Hoeflea sp. 108: one gene and its partner. The protein of the gene in region 1 interacts with the protein of each later gene in a pairwise test. Links are inferred from orthologs where the notes say so. Each region holds a gene or a part of one and is shown on either strand. Other genes may lie near its edges.

Region 1 (7,994 bases):
GATAGCCGCCGAAGGGCAGTTCCGAAGCGCCGTCCATGAAGGTATTCATCCAGATGGTGCCCGCGCGGACCTTGCGGCCGACGGTAAGGCAGGTGTCGAAGTCGCGGCTCCACACGCCGGCCGACAGGCCATAGTCGATCGCGTTGGCGATGCGGATCGCCTCGTCGGCAGTCTCGAAGGCAAGCACCGAAAGCACCGGTCCGAACACCTCCTCCCTCGCCACCGCCATGTCGGGGGCGACCGACGACAGGATCGTCGGCTCCATGAACTGGCCAAGGCCGAGATCGGCGGCAGACCCGCCGATGGCGACGTCAGCGCCATTGTCGCTCGCACCTTTCACGTAAGTAACGATCTTCGCAAGATGCTGCGGGGTGATGATAGCACCAACCTGCGTCGCAGGATCGAGCGGATCGCCGACCTTGACCTTGGCCGACAGCGCAGCAATCCGGCCGGTCACCTCGTCGGCGATGTCGCGATGCACGATCAGGCGCGAGCCGGCATTGCAGCACTCGCCGGCATTGAAGTAGGCGCCAAAGACGGCCGCATCGATGAAATCGTCGAGATTGGCGTCGGGAAACACGATCTGCGGGTTCTTGCCACCAAGCTCCAGCGAGACCTTCTTCAGCGTCTGCGCAGCGTTGGCCATGGTCAGCCGGCCGATGCCGGTCGACCCGGTGAACGACACCATGTCGATGTCAGGATGGCTGGTCAGCGGCGCGCCCGCCTCGGGGCCGGTGCCGACGATGATGTTGACCACGCCCGCGGGAACGCCTGCCGTCTCCAGGATTTCGCCCAGCACCAGCGTCGAACCTGACGTCAGTTCCGACGGCTTGACCACTGCCGTGCAGCCGGCAGCCAGCGCAAAGGGCAGTTTCTGGCTGACGATCAGGAACGGGAAATTCCATGGCGTGATGATCGACACCACGCCGATCGCCTCGCGTAGCACCACGCCCAGCGTACCGTCGCCCAGCGTGTTGTAGCTCTCGCCATGCAGGTCGCGGGCAAGTGCCGCAGCATAGCGCCAGATGTCCGAAGCGCCGCTGAGTTCGCCCTTGGCCTGCGAGATCGGCTTGCCTGACTCGATACAGTCGAGGAAAGCGAGCTCGTCGGCACGCTCGTCGATGATGTCGGCGGCGCGCAGCAGGATGCGCGAGCGCTCGGCGCCGGTCATGCGCGGCCAGTGGCCGTCGTCGAACGCCTTGCGGGCCGAGGCAATCGCCCGGTTCGCGTCGACAGCGGTCGCGGCCTGATAACGGCTCACCACCGTGCCGTGGCCGGGGCTGGCGCGCTCGATCGTCTTGGCTTCAGTGCCGGCGGTCCATTTACCGTCGATCAGCATCTTGAACTCGCGGACCTTGAATCCGTCGAGCGGCTTGGGACGCATCAGAACCGTCATCACCATTCTCCTGCAAACTTGGCGGCACGCTTCTCGCTAAAGGCGGCGAGCCCCTCCTTGAGGTCGCCGGTCTTGGCGACGAGGATAGAGCCCAGCGCCTCGACAGCGGTGCCATTGTCTTCGCCATTGGCAGTGGCGATCATCAGTTTTGCAACCTCGACTGCCGCAGGGCCCCGCGCCGCGATCCGTACCGCATAGTCGCGCGCCGCGGCCACCGCCCCGCCGGTCTCGACCACATGATCGACAAGTCCGAGGGCTACAGCCTCGTCGGCGGAAAACACCTCGCCACCGAGCGCCATGCGCCGCACCACCTGAGCACTGGTCCGCCGCACCAGCCGCTGCGTGCCCGACCAGCCCGGCACCATGCCGAGCCCGGTCTCGGGCAGACCGATCTTCACATGGCGTTCGGCGATACGGATGTCGGCTGCGATCGCCAGCTCCAGCCCGCCGCCCAGTGCATGGCCGTTAATGGCGGCGATCAGCGGCATACGCAGCGTTGCCAGCCTTTCGAACACGCGATGGCCGAAGCGCACCCAGGCATGACCGAACTCGCTGGGCGTCATGCCGCCCCAGGCCTTGATGTCGCCGCCGGCCGAAAACGCCTTGCCCTCGCCTGTGAGGATCGTGACCCGGATGTCGGCATTGGCCTCGACCTCGTCGCAAGCCTGGGACAGCGCCTTCAGCATGTCGATGTCAAATGCGTTGAGCTTGTCCGGTCGGGCCGCCGTGATGATTGCGACAGGCCCGTCGAACTCGACCCTGATACGCTGGTCAGCCATTGACGACCTCCAGCCTGCGCTCGGCCTTGCGCGGAAGTTTCAGCCCGATCGGCGCCTCTGCAAACAGAGAAGAATCCATCAGCTTGAGCTTATCCGAGACGATCAGCGGAAACTCCGACTGATCAAGGATATGCGCCTGCAGTTCCACCCCCGGCGCGATCTCGGTCAGCACGATGCCTTGAGGCGTCAGCTTCATCACGCAGCGTTCGGTGACATAGGTGATGTCCTGGCCCTGCTCGACGCCGCGCCGGCCCGAGAAGGTGACATGCTCGACCTCGTTGACCAGCTTCTTGAGCTTGCCTTCCTTGTCGATGACCAGCTTGCCGCCAGCGATATCGAGCTTGGCGCCCGCATTGAACATGCCCGAGAAGACGATCTTCTTCGCCCGGGCAGTGATGTCGACGAAACCGCCCGCTCCCGCCGTCACATGCGACCGGAAGCTGAGCTTGGAGACGTTAACCGAGCCGCTGCGGTCGATCTCGAGGAAGGACAGCAGCGAGGCGTCGAAGCCCGCGCCCTGGAAATAGGTGAACTGGTAGGGCGACGGCATGAAGGCGTCGGCGTTCGACGCACAGCCGAAGGCAAAGTCGAGCAGCGGCACGCCGCCAACAGCCCCCTGCTCGATCACCCAGGTGACCTCGCCATGCAGCCCCTCTTCCAGCAGGATGCGCGGCACGTTGGCCGATATGCCGAAGCCGAGATTGACCGCGCTGCCCGCCTCCAGCTCCTGCGCCACGCGGCGCGCGATCACCTTCTGGATGTTGAACTCGGGCACGCGGAAACTGTCGAGCGGCCGCATGATCTCACCCGAGATCGCCGGGTCGTAGGCCGTCTGCGTCGTTTGCTTCTGCTCTGGGTCGACGACGATGTAGTCGACCAGCATGCCCGGCACGCGCACGTCATGCGGTCGCAGCGAGCCGTCCTTGGTGATGCGCTTCACCTGGGCAATGACGATGCCGCCATTGTTGCGGGCGGCCAGCGCCTGGTCGAGCCCGCCGAGATAGGCGCCCTCATGCTCGTAGGTCAGGTTGCCGCGCTCGTCCGCCGTCGTCGCCCGGATGATCGCCACCTGAGGCTTGATCGCGGGGAAGAACAGCCAGTCCTCGCCCTCGAAGCTGACCTTCCTGACCAACGGTTCGGCCGCGGCACGCGCATTCATGGCGCAGCCCTGCCGCTCGGGATCGACGAAGGTATCGAGCCCGACCTTGGTCATCACGCCCGGCCGCTTGGCCGCTGCCTCGCGATGCATGTCGAACATGATGCCCGAGGGAACATTGTAGGCCGCCACCTCCTCATTGCCGATCATCTGCCAGATCAGCGGCGGCTCGGCGCTCGACGGCCCCGACGGATAGGAGCCGCCGATGATCTTCTTGAGCAGGCCCTTCTTCGCAATGTAGTCGACACCCTTGATGCCGCTCATGTCGCCGGCGGCAATGGGGTGCAGGGTGGTCAGGTCGCGCGGATGTCCCGTCGCGTCGAAGCGCTCGCCGATCGCCCTCAGCATCAGATCGGGACAGCCGAGCCCGCTCGACGACGACACCGAGACGACGGCACCGTCGGAGATCAATGCAGCAGCCTGGGCTGCGGTGATGTGCTTGCCCATGGTCAGAGCCTCGCCTCGATGGCAACTGCCTTGCCGGTCGCGGCCGACTTGACCACTGCAAGCCCTGTCGCCAGCGACCACACGCCATCCTCGCCCGTCGCCGACGGTTTGCCCTTGCCTGATATGGCGTCGTGGAACGACTGCAAACCCGCCTCGTAGAGATTGCGCTGGTCGAGCTTGAGTTCCTGCTCGCCCTCAGCGTTGCGCAGCACGACGGAACCGACCGGCTTCTGGGTCATGACGTTGCGCGCGATGAGCGAACCCTCGGTGCCATGTACCTCGAAACCCGTCTCTGCAAACCTGGTGGTGAACGCATCGTGGAACTGGGCGATCACGCCCGACTTGAAGCGCAGCACACCCATCACGGCGTCTTCCAGCCCCGCCTGTCCCATGCCGCCAGTCTGGCTGAAGGCCACGGCCTCCACCGGATCGTCATTGAGCACGAAGCGCAAAGTGTCGGCGTCATGCACAGTGATGTCGAGGATCACACCACCACCGGCCTGCGGCTTGTCGAGCCGCCAGCCCTGCAGATGCGGCGGCAGGTAGACGGCGTGGAACACCCGCGCCGCCAGCGGCTTGCCGATACGGCCCGCAGCGATCGCATCGCGCATCGCCCGGTGGCTCGCCGCATTGCGCAGATGGTGGTTGGTCGCAAAAACGACGCCAGCGTCACGCGCGGCCTTCACCATTGCCAGTGCATCGTCGAGCGTCAGCGCCAGCGGCTTCTCGCACAGCACATGCTTGCCGGCCCTGGCCGCTGCAATCGCCTGCTCCAGATGCAGTTCGTTGGTGGTCGAAATGTAGACGGCATCGACACCGGCATCGCCGACGATGTCGTCCAGCGACGTCACCGACTTCGCGATACCGTTCGCCTGGGCATAGGCCCGGCCGCGTTCGGCATTGGTGCTCATGACAGACACGACCTCGCCGCCGGTCGCACGGATCGCGCCGATGACCCATTCCCTGGCGATGGTGCTCGCCCCGATCAGACCCCAGCGCGTCATGCCGTCATCGCCTCTCGCTTTGTCCGCCGTGCCGCGCCGCAGCTTTCGCGCACCACCAGCCGCACCGAAGCGACCAGCGCCTCTGGCTCGAAATCACCCGAATTGATCTGCTTGAGCAGCAACTGTGCTGCCCGCCGGCCCATGCCCTGCGGATCGACCGAAACCGTGGTCAGCGCCGGCACCGCCGTTTTTGCCTCGATCACGTCGTCGAAGCCGATGACGCCGAAATCGACGCCCGGTTCGATGCGGGCGCTGCGCAGCCCGTCGCAGGCACCGAAGGCTACCGCATCATTGAAGCAGAGCGCCGCCGTCGGCCGGTCGGCCATAGACAACAGCCGCTCGACCGCCGCCACACCGCCTGCGCGCGACGGCGCCGAGCTGATCACCAGCTCGTCCGAGGCATCCAGTCCCGCCTCCACCAGCGCGTCGCGAAAACCGCGCATGCGTTCGTCGAATACGGCCGTGTCGTTGAAGCCGCCAAGGAAGGCGATGCGCCGATGACCCAGCTCGATCAGGTGGCGCACGGCCGCCGCCGCCCCTGCATGCCCGTCCGACACGACGGAGGATACCTTGAGCCCCGGCACGTTGCGCGCCACCAGCACCACGGGAATGCCGCTGTCGACCAGCGGCCTGAGATCGGCTGACGTCGTCCCTCGCGCCGGCGACAGGATCAGCCCGGCCATGCCATGCTCGCGCATCGAGGCGATCACCTCGGCCTGGCGGTCGGGATTCTCGGCTGAATTGGCCATGAACTGGATATAGCCGGCCGACTGCACCACCATGTCCATGCCAACGGCCAGCTCAGCAAAGAAGCTGTTGGTCAGGTCGTTGACGACGATGCCGACGATCTTGGATTTCGACTGGCGCAGATTGGCAGCACTTCGGTTGTAGACATAACCGAGTTCGCGAATGACAGCGCCCACCTTGGCGCGGGTCGCCTCGTTGACCAGCGAACTGCCTTGCAGCACCAGCGACACGGTCGACTTCGACACGCCGGCAGCGCGCGCAACATCGACAACTGTCACCTTCGACTGCTTCAACGCCATCCTCCCAGAAGGGCTCGTAAGCGGGCATCTCCGGCCCGTTTTGCGAGTCCAATAATTGGAACGTTCCAAATTGTCAAGCAAGCAAGACGGCGGGGGCAGCCATTTCCAGGCGACCTGCCAGAGAGAAAACCCAGCGAGCCTGGTGCCAGAATTGTGTACAATTGACATATTCAAACGATTTACTACGTTTTCAGGCGCTTTCAGCAGCGCGCAGGCACAACTCTTGGACCATCCGGAGCCGCTCACTCGCTGATCGGCCAAAAACCAACTTGAAATTTGGAACGTTCTAAATTACGAGATGCAGCCGATCAGGGGAGGAACCCATGGCCAGGCAGGTGAAACTTCCACAGGCGGACCGGACCGTCGAGACCTACGCCCTGTCAGGCACGCCGACAGATAGGCCGGCAACGCGCCCCACATTCAGCCGCATCGCCTATGCCGCGGCCCATGTCGTCTCCGACCCGTGGGCGGATGCCACGCCCTGGAACAGCCCTGTCATCGACTGGGATGCCACCATGGCTTTCAGACATCATCTCTGGTCGCTCGGTTTCCGCATCGCCGAGGCGATGGACACTTCGCAGCGCGGCATGGGGCTCGACTGGGCCGGGGCGCAGGAGCTGATCCGCCGTTCGCTGGCCGAAGCGCGCACGGTAGCGGGCGCCGACCTCGCCTGCGGCGCCGGCACCGATCAACTCGACAAGCGCGACGCCCGCACGCTTGACGACGTGATCTCGGCCTATGAGGAGCAACTCGGCTTCATCGAAAAGCACGGTGGTCGCGCCATCATGATGGCGAGCCGCGCACTCGCCCATGTCGCCCAATCCCGCGACGACTATCGCAAGGTTTATGGCCGCATTCTCGGCCAGGCCAAGGACAAGGTCGTACTGCATTGGCTGGGCGACATGTTCGATCCCGAGTTGAGAGGCTACTGGGGTGGCGAGCGTTTCGAGGACACACTGGAGACGGTGCTTTCGATCATCGCCGACCACAAGGACAAGGTCGAAGGCATCAAGATCTCGCTGCTCGACCAGGCCTATGAGGTTGAACTGCGCCACCGGCTGCCCCAGGACGTGATCTGCTTCACCGGCGACGACTTCAACTATGCCGCCCTGATCGAAGGCGACGGCACGCGCCACAGCCATGCCTTGCTTGGCATCTTCGACGCCGTCGCCCCGCAAGCCTCCAAGGCGCTGTCAGCCCTGGCCAGCAACGATCTCGCCACCTTCCGCAGCACAATCGAGCCGACGGTGCCGCTGTCGCGAAAAATCTTCGAGGCGCCGACGCAATACTACAAGGCCGGCGTCGTCTTCCTCGCCTGGCTCAACGGCCACCAGAGCCATTTCACCATGCCGGCAGGCATGCAGTCCGCCCGTGGTGCCCTGCACTACGCCGACATTTTCCGCCTCGCCGACCAGGCCAACGTTCTGGACAAGCCGAACCTGGCCGTCGAGCGCATGGCGGCGCTGATGACGCAGTACGGCTTCGCCTGACCGGCTACATCAGCCCGAGCTGCTTGTAGAAACCGAGCGCGTCGTAATAGTCGCTCTGGCTGGCGATCTTGCCGTCCTTGATCGAGAACATCGAAGCCCCGGTGAAAGAGAACTTCTTGCCGGTGGCCTTGGTGCCGTCGGCCCAGTCACCGGTGTTGGTGCCGGAAAACTCCCATTCGAACGACACACGGTCATCCTGCACCACGGGGTTGCCCTTCATCTGCCAGACGGCGTCGGGCACGGCTTTGAGGAAATTGTCGATGACGCCCGCCTTGGCGGCGTCCTTGCCTTCGACCGGTTTGCCGACCGAAGCGTCGTAATAGACGACGTTGTCGGCAAAATGCTCGGCCGCCTTGGCCGAGTCGTGCGCATTCCACGCGGCGAGATAGGCCCCGACGACGGCCTGCGGCGTGTCCTGCGCCAACGCCGGGCCGATGGCCGGGACCGTGGCGATCAATGCAGCAAAGGTTGCGGATGCGAGAAACTGACGGCGATGCATGCCTTTTCCTCCCTTTTTCCTTCTCCCCGTTCACGGGGAGAAGGTGGCCCGAAGGGCCGGTTGAGGGGCAGCGTTTCGATCTATCGGCTTGGCTCAGCCCCTCATCTGCCTACCGGCATCTTCTCCGTAAACGGGGAGAAGAGATCTACCCATGCGCGATCATCACGTGGCGCACGG
Region 2 (7,932 bases), 380 kb from region 1 along the record:
TGGGAAGGACCATGGAGAGTAACGAAAAGACGGCAAATCCGGCGGCCCTGGGTGACGATGCTCCGCATCTGCTCGTCGTCGACGACGACACCCGCATCCGCAACCTTCTGAAGCAGTATCTCAGCGAGAACGGCTTTCGTGTCACCGTGGCCGGCAATGCCGACGAAGCCCGGCGCAAGCTCAAGGGGCTCGATTTCGACCTGCTCATCCTCGACGTGATGATGCCGGGCGAGACCGGCGTCGAGCTGACCAAGTCGCTGCGCGAGGACAAGGAAGTGCCGATCCTGATGCTGACGGCGCTGTCGGAGACCGACAGCCGCATCACCGGGCTCGAAGCCGGCGCCGACGACTACCTGCCCAAGCCCTTCGACCCGCGCGAGCTGATCCTGCGCATCAACAACATCCTGCGCCGCGGCGGCCCGGCGGCCACGCCCAAGGTCGAGCAGCTGGTGTTCGGCCCCTACACCTTCCAGATCGCTCGCCGCGAACTGAAGCGTGGCGGCGAAGCGCTGAAGCTCACCGACCGCGAGCAGGAAATCCTGGCCATCTTCGCCGCCCGCGCCGGCGAGACCATCCCGCGCCATGAGCTGGTGACGGGGGACTCCGAAGTTGGCGAGCGCACCATCGACGTCCAGATCAACCGCCTCCGCCGCAAGATCGAGCGCGATCCCGCCAATCCCGTCTGGTTGCAGACGGTGCGCGGAATTGGCTATCGGCTGAGCGTGGAATAGGATCGTCGCGGCTGACTTGATGTAGCATCAGGGGCCGCGCACGGAAGGACGGATGGCAACCACAGACATGGAACGGCCTGGCGGAGGCAGTCTCGGCACACGCATCTGGCGTGCGCTGACGGCCGTGCCGCGCAGCTGGCACCATTTCTGGCGCCGCGTGTCGCTCTACATGCCGAAGCGGCTCTATGCCCGCTCGCTGCTCATCGTCATCACGCCGATGATCCTGCTGCAGTCGGTGGTGGCCTTCGTCTTCATGGAGCGCCACTGGCAGACGGTCACCGTGCGCCTGTCGCAGGCGGTGACGCGCGACATCGCCGCCATCATCGACCTGCTCGACACCTTTCCGGCACAGGACAACTACGCCCAGATCATCCGCATCGCCCAGGAGCGGATGTCGCTGAAGATCGACCTCCTGCCGGCCGAGCCCCTGCCCCCGCCCGGCCCGAAGCCGTTCTTCTCGATCCTCGACCAGGCGCTGTCTTCCGAGATCAGGAAGCAGATCAACAAGCCGTTCTGGCTCGACACGGTCGGCAACTCCAACATCGTCGAGGTGCGCGTCCAGCTCGACGACAAGGTGCTGCGCGTCTTCGTCCGCCGCAGCCAGGCCTATGCCTCGAACACGCACATCTTCCTTTTGTGGATGGTCGGCACGTCGCTGGTGCTGCTCACCATCGCCATCCCCTTCCTGCGCAACCAGATCAGGCCGATCCTGCAGCTGGCAGAGGCCGCCGAAAGCTTCGGCAAGGGCCGGCCGATGCCGCCCAATTTCCGCCCGCGCGGCGCCGAGGAAGTCCGTCGCGCCGGCTTCGCCTTCATCCAGATGCGCGAGCGCATCGAGCGCCAGATCGACCAGCGCACGGCCATGCTGACCGGCGTCAGCCACGATTTGCGCACCATCCTGACCCGCTTCAAGCTGCAGCTAGCTCTGTCGGGCAACAAGATCGACCGCGAGGCGCTGAGCCAGGACATCGACGACATGCAGTCGATGCTGGAAGCCTACCTCGCCTTCGCCCGCGGCGAAGCGCTCGAGGATCCGGGCCGCTTCGACCTCGGCGCCTATCTCGACAAGATCGGCGACGAGGCCAAGCTCCGGAAACGCAAGCTCAAGGTCACGCTTGTCGGCGAACCCGAGGTGCATGTCCGCCCCAACGCCTTCTCCCGGCTGTTGCAGAACGTCGTCGGCAACGCCTTCCGCTATGCCAAGGAGGTCGAGGTCAAGGCCGTCCACGACCGCGGCATGCTGGTGGTCATGGTCGACGACAACGGCCCCGGCATTCCCGAGGAAAAGCGCGAGGAGGTGTTCAAGCCCTTCTTCCGCCTCGACGAGGCGCGCAACCTCGATTCCACCGGAACCGGCCTCGGCCTGGCGGTCGCCCGCGACATCGCCCGCAGCCATGGCGGCGACATCAAGCTCAGCGACAGCCCGCTGGGCGGCCTGCGCGCGATGATCCGCGTGCCGGCCTGAGGCCCGCAAGGGGTCAGGCGCGACGGTCGAGCCGCGCCATCAGCCGGTCGCCGATCCACTGGATGCCACAGACGAGCACGATCAGCACCGCCACCACCGCCACCATCACCGACGTCTCGAAGCGCTGGTAGCCGTAGCGGATGGCGAGATCGCCCAGGCCGCCGGCGCCGATGGCGCCTGCCATGGCCGAGGCACCGACCAGCGTCACCAAAGTCACCGTGAAGCCGGCGACGATGCCCGGCAACGCCTCCGGCACCAGCACCTCGCGCACGATGGCCCAGCGCCCGCCGCCCATGGCGCGCACGGCTTCGATCAGGCCGCGGTCGACCTCGCGCAGCGACACCTCGGCGATGCGCGCATAATAGGGCGTGGCCGCGATCGACAGCGGCACGATCGCCGCCCAGGTGCCGATCGACGTGCCGACGATCAGCCGCGTCAGCGGGATCAGCGCCACCAGAAGGATGATGAACGGCACCGAGCGGAAGCCGTTGACGATGCCGCCGAGGATGCGGTTCAGCCACAGCTGCTCGGCAATGCCGCCGCGATCGGTGGCGACCAGCGCCAGCCCGAGCGGCAGGCCGAAGACCAGCGAGATCAGGCCCGACGCGCCGGTCATGACCACGGTCTCCCACAGGGACCGCAGCAAAAGGTCAAACATCGTCTGAGACATGGCCAAGCACCTCGACCCGGGTATCCCGGGCATTCAGGAAGTCGATGATTTCGGCGACGCGCCCGTCGGTCGTCTGCACGCCGACGAACAGCGTGCCCACAGGCTCGCCCTGGATATGGTCGATGCCGCCATGAACAAGCCGGAAGCGGCCGGGAATGGCCGTCGCAAGCTCCTGAAGCAGAGGCCGGCGCGCCGCCTCGCCGGCAACGTCGACACGCAGGATCGCCTCGCGCCCTGCCTTGCCGAGCCGCGCTGCAATCGCCTCCGGCAGTTGCGGGCGAATGCCGGCGAGCAGGCTTCTGGTCACATCGGCCTGTGGATCGGCGAACACCGACCAGACCTGGCCTTCCTCGACGATCTTGCCGGCGTCGATCACAGCGACGCGGTCGGCGACCGTGCGGATCACCTCCATCTCGTGGGTGATGAGCAGGATGGTGAGGCCGAGCCGCTGGTTGATGTCCTTGAGCAGCGACAGAATCGAACGCGTCGTCTCGGGGTCGAGCGCCGAGGTCGCCTCATCAGAGAGCAGCAGCGCCGGCCGCGCCGCAAGCGCCCGGGCAATGCCGACGCGCTGCTTCTGGCCGCCGGAGAGCGACGCCGGATAGGCCCTGGCCTTGTCGGCAAGCCCGACGAGATCGAGCAGTTCGGCCGCGCGCGCCAGCCGCTCAGCTTTGGGCCTGCCTTCGATCTTCAGCGGCAGCGCCACGTTTTCCTCGACTGTTTTCGCCGACAGGAGGTTGAAATGCTGGAAGATCATGCCGATCCGCCGCCTGAGCGGCTGCAGGTCGCGCTCGCCAAGCCCGGTGATCTCGCGCCCCTCGACGAAGATCTGGCCTTCGTCGGGCCGCTCCAGCCCGTTCAGGCAGCGGATCAGCGTCGACTTGCCGGCGCCGCTGCGCCCGATGATGCCGAGGATCTCGCCCTTGCGGACCGACAGCGAAATGCCGTCGACGGCCGCCGTCCCGCCAAACCGGCGCTTGAGGTCGACGATGCGGACGACGTCGCCGCCCCTCGCCTCCGCCGCGCCTGCCTCGGCCCAGGAAACATGCTGGTTCATGAAGTCCCTTTCCCTGAGCCCGCTCCACTTCGACGATGTCGACGTGGAGCGACCTCCAATTTTTGCCTGAGCACGATCTTTGCCGAAAACCGCTTCCCACTTTGGGGATCGTGCCCGAAACGCGTATGGCGGCCCGTCGGTTGGACGGGCCGCCATGGACGGAAAATGAAACGCCGCTCAGTAGGCGCTGATGCCGGTGCCCTTGTAGACGCGGTCGAACTCGGCCTTGACGGTCTCGTTCTGGTAGGCGGCCACCAGCTTCTTCACCCATGGCTCGTTCTCGCTGCCGGTCTTGACCGCGATGAAGTTGCGATAGGGATTGTCGGCCACCGCCTCCTGGGCGATGCGCTGCGCCGGCGTCAGCCCGCTCTTCAGCGCCCAGTCGGTGTTGACCACGGCTGCATCGAGATCGTCGACCGAACGCCCGACGATGCCGGCATCGAGTTCCTTGACGTCGAGCTTCTTCGGATTCTCGGCGATGTCGGCGACGGTCGCCAGGATGCCGGTGCCTTCCTTGAGCTTGATCAGGCCGACACCTTCCAGCACGCGCAGCGCGCGGCCTTCATTGGACGGATCGTTCGGCACGCCGACAACGGCTGCTTCCGGCAGGTCCTCGACCTTGCCGTGCTTCTTCGAATAGAGGCCGATCGGCCACAGGCCGGTGAAGCCGACGGGTGTGATCTTGTAGCCCTGCGACTTGATCTGGTTGTCGAGATAGGGCTGGTGCTGGAAGGCGTTGGCGTCGATCTCGCCGCGCTCCAGCGCCTCGTTGGGCTGGGTATAGTCGTTGAACACGACGGTCTCGATCTTCAGCCCCTGCTTGGCGGCCTCGGAGGTGACGACGCGCCACACATCCTCGTCCTCGCCGCTGATGATGCCCACCTTGATGGCGGTCTTGTCCTCGGCGAAGGCCTGGTGCGGCACGGTCAGGCCGGCAACCGTGACGACGGAAGCAAACAGGGCAGCGAGGGCGCCGCGCCGGCTGGTGGCGAAAAGGGAAAGCGACTTGGTGATCTCGGTCATATGAATTCTCGCTGAGAGCCTGTTGGGAGGATTGGCTCGCCCCGCGACATGCGAAGCTTGCCCCAATCGTCGGCAAACGCCCCCCTTTCGGCAAAGGACCTGTTTTCACGCCAGCCCCCGTCGCGGGAAAAATCGTCACAAAGAAAACGCCAGCCGGGGCAGAAGCAACCTCGTCTTCGCAGTTGCGAGAAGACCGGTCGTCATCGCCACGTCATCGAACCCTGTTCAAAGGCAGCCGCAACGAACGCGACCGCCGCTGATTCCGGCAGGCTCCAAAGCCGTCGGACGCGGCCTGATGGGAAGACGATTTGTGCGCATCCTGATGGTCACCGACGCATGGCGTCCGCAGATCAATGGCGTCGTGCATACGCTGGAACGGCTCGCCGAGACGCTTGTCGCTTATGGCGCCGAGGCCGACTTCCTCACCCCTGAGATCTTCCGCACTTTGCCGATGCCGACCTATCCCGACATCCGGCTGGCGCTGACCACGCCCGGCAATGTCGCCCGCATCATCGAGCAGCGCCGGCCCGACCACATCCACCTGGTCACCGAAGGGCCGCTCGGCATGATGGCGCGGCGCTACTGCCTCACCAACAACCGCCCCTTCACCACCAGCTACCACACGCGTTTCCCCGAATATGTCAGCGCCCGCCTGCCGCTGCCGGAAAGCTGGACCTACGGGCTGCTGCGCAACTTCCACAATTCCGGCAAGGGCTGCATGGTCGCGACCCAGTCGCTGGCCGACGACCTGGCGTCGCGCGGCTTCGACAAGCTGAGGCCATGGACGCGCGGCGTCGACATCAACCATTTCCATCCCGACAAGAAGGTCGAGATGGACCTGCCACGCCCGATCTTTTTGTGCGTCGGCCGCATCGCCGTGGAAAAGAACCTGCCCGCCTTCCTCGATCTCGAGTTATCAGGCAGCAAGGTGCTGGTCGGCGACGGCCCCGAGATCGAGCGGCTGCGCGCCAGATACCCCAAGGCGCATTTCCTCGGACGCCGCCCAAGCGACGAGCTCGCCCGGATCTACGCCTCGGCCGACGTCTTCGTCTTCCCCAGCCGCACCGACACCTTCGGCAACGTCATCATCGAGTCGCTCGCCAGCGGCACACCGGTCGCGGCCTATCCGGTGACGGGTCCGATCGACATCGTCGGCGACGGCATCGGCGGCGTGGTGTCGGACGACCTGCGGGAAGCAGCGCTCGCCGCGCTCAACATCGACCGCGCCGAAGCACGCGAGCGCGCCATGCGCTACACATGGGCGGCATGTGCCGAGATGTTTTTGGACAATGTGCGGGCCGCCTACGCTGCATGAATCCAGACAGCCAAACTGTATCGAGATTCAGGTCAGGCCCAGTCGAAAATGGTGGATTCTGAGAACCGGAACGGAACGTACATCTGGGTACGTGAGTACCGGAAGCGCAGGTATCAGCCTTTGCAGACGGGCATCACCTGAATATCGATACAGTTCAAAACAGGCGCGAGCCGTCAGGCACCTTGCGCTCGATGGCGCCGAGCACGACGTTGCCCTCCTCGTCGGGGAAGCCGAGCGTCAGCACTTCCGACATGAATTTGCCGATCTGGCGCGGCGGGAAGTTGACGACGGCAAACACCTGCCGCCCGACAAGCTCTTCCAGCGCATAGTGCTTGGTGATCTGCGCCGACGAGCGCTTCACGCCGATCTCAGGGCCGAAGTCGATCTTCAGCTTGAAGGCCGGCTTGCGCGCCTCCGGATACGGCTCGGCCTCGACGATCGTGCCGGTGCGGATGTCGACCTTGTCGAAGTCGGCAAAGGTGATCTCGGGCTTGCGCCCGCCATGCTCGCTCATCTTGGAAGTCTCAGGCGTTGCCCTGCGTCTCGAACAACACGCTGGCCAGCGCGTCCTTGGCCGACGTACCCGACCAGACGACGAACTGGAAGGCCTGGAAGTAGCACTCGCAGGCTTCGAGCGCCGACGACAGCAGCACTTCGACCTGCTGGCTGGTGGGCTCGACGCCGCCGGCGAGCAGCAGCGACTGGCGGAACATGATCGCGCCTTCGCTCTCCCACAGGTCGAAATGGCCGAACAGCATCTGCTCGTTGATCATCGACAGCAGGCGCAGCACTTCGAGCGTGCGGTTCTCGGGCACCTTGATGTCAAAGGCGCAGGCGAGATGCAGCGCCTCGAAGTCTTCCATCCACGAGAAGGAGACCTGGTATTCGGTCCAGTTGCCCACGACCGAAATCGAGATCTCGTCGTCGCCGGCCCGCTCAAACGACCAGTCGTTGTTGTGAGCCACCTGCTCGATGACATCCACCGGGTGGATCTCGCGGGAGAACTCGAGTTCGAGAAGTTCCATAAATGCTTCCTGTCGTTCCGGGCGCGTCATCGCGCTCCGCGCGGGGGACACACACGACGAACTAAATTCTTGAACTCGGACGACCAGCGCTGCCGGACTCAATACCCCCCAGCCGGACCGCGCCATCCGGTGCACGACGCTGTTTCGAATCGTGCAGTAATTTCAGTGTATTGATCGTGACTCTCGTGAACAGCCCAATTTTTCGCACTGCCGCATTCGGGTGTGGAAACAGGCTGCGGCGCAGGCTCATCAAGCGCCGGTAAACGATTCACGACAAAGCACTTTTTCGTTTGGCGCTTTGTGGAAAAGTTAACGAATTATTTCTTCGAACGGGGCTTGGGCGAAGCCGCAGGTGAGGCTGCCTCAGCGGCACTGCCACCGAGCGCCGCAAGCTGCGCTTCCAGCGCCTCGATGCGGGCCGTCAGCGCCTTGTTTTCGGCGCGCGCCTTGATCGCCATGTCGCGCACGGCTTCGAATTCCTCGCGCTGCACGACCTCGAGCGAATTCATCACCCGTTCGGCCTGCGAACGAAATGCGGTCTCCACCTCGCGCTTGACGCCCTGCGCTGCACCTGCGGCATCGGTCATCAGCTTGGCGAACTCATCCAGGATACGGTTCGGTCCGGTCGTCATGGCAAACCCTCGCA

The links.
Region 2: the proteins of B015_RS0119260 (region 1) and B015_RS0117405 interact in binary tests that used the Escherichia coli proteins (3 or more experiments, as listed by UniProt). The link is inferred for Hoeflea sp. 108 from one-to-one orthologs.

What each region holds. Positions count from the first base shown.
Region 1 is NZ_KB890024.1:3,878,828-3,886,821, forward strand. The notes cover bases 2,782-5,781. They hold B015_RS0119260 (Gfo/Idh/MocA family oxidoreductase), read right to left. Parts: upstream 4,783-5,781; coding sequence 3,781-4,782; downstream 2,782-3,780. Other genes in these bases: B015_RS0119255 (acyl CoA:acetate/3-ketoacid CoA transferase), read right to left, coding at 2,782-3,778; B015_RS0119265 (LacI family DNA-binding transcriptional regulator), read right to left, coding at 4,779-5,781. In the rest of the region: B015_RS0119245 (aldehyde dehydrogenase family protein), read right to left, coding at 1-1,396; B015_RS0119250 (enoyl-CoA hydratase/isomerase family protein), read right to left, coding at 1,396-2,175; more of B015_RS0119255, read right to left, coding at 2,168-2,781; more of B015_RS0119265, read right to left, coding at 5,782-5,822; B015_RS0119270 (dihydrodipicolinate synthase family protein), read left to right, coding at 6,152-7,318; B015_RS0119275 (ester cyclase), read right to left, coding at 7,323-7,817; B015_RS0119280 (gamma-aminobutyraldehyde dehydrogenase), read right to left, coding at 7,963-7,994. UniProt on the Escherichia coli protein: Hydratase involved in the degradation of sialic acids. Catalyzes the reversible conversion of the dehydrated form of N-acetylneuraminate (Neu5Ac), 2,7-anhydro-N-acetylneuraminate (2,7-AN), to Neu5Ac.
Region 2 is NZ_KB890024.1:3,494,789-3,502,720, forward strand. What follows is about bases 1,886-4,823. They hold B015_RS0117405 (methionine ABC transporter ATP-binding protein), read right to left. Parts: upstream 3,924-4,823; coding sequence 2,847-3,923; downstream 1,886-2,846. Other genes in these bases: B015_RS0117395 (ATP-binding protein), read left to right, coding at 1,886-2,196; B015_RS0117400 (methionine ABC transporter permease), read right to left, coding at 2,210-2,866; B015_RS0117410 (MetQ/NlpA family ABC transporter substrate-binding protein), read right to left, coding at 4,101-4,823. Also shown: B015_RS0117385 (MarR family winged helix-turn-helix transcriptional regulator), read left to right, coding at 1-22; B015_RS0117390 (response regulator transcription factor), read left to right, coding at 12-731; more of B015_RS0117395, read left to right, coding at 784-1,885; more of B015_RS0117410, read right to left, coding at 4,824-4,946; B015_RS0117415 (glycosyltransferase family 1 protein), read left to right, coding at 5,257-6,261; B015_RS0117420 (tRNA-binding protein), read right to left, coding at 6,416-6,775; B015_RS0117425 (YbjN domain-containing protein), read right to left, coding at 6,786-7,286; B015_RS0117430 (accessory factor UbiK family protein), read right to left, coding at 7,604-7,918. UniProt on the Escherichia coli protein: Part of the ABC transporter complex MetNIQ involved in methionine import. Responsible for energy coupling to the transport system. It has also been shown to be involved in formyl-L-methionine transport.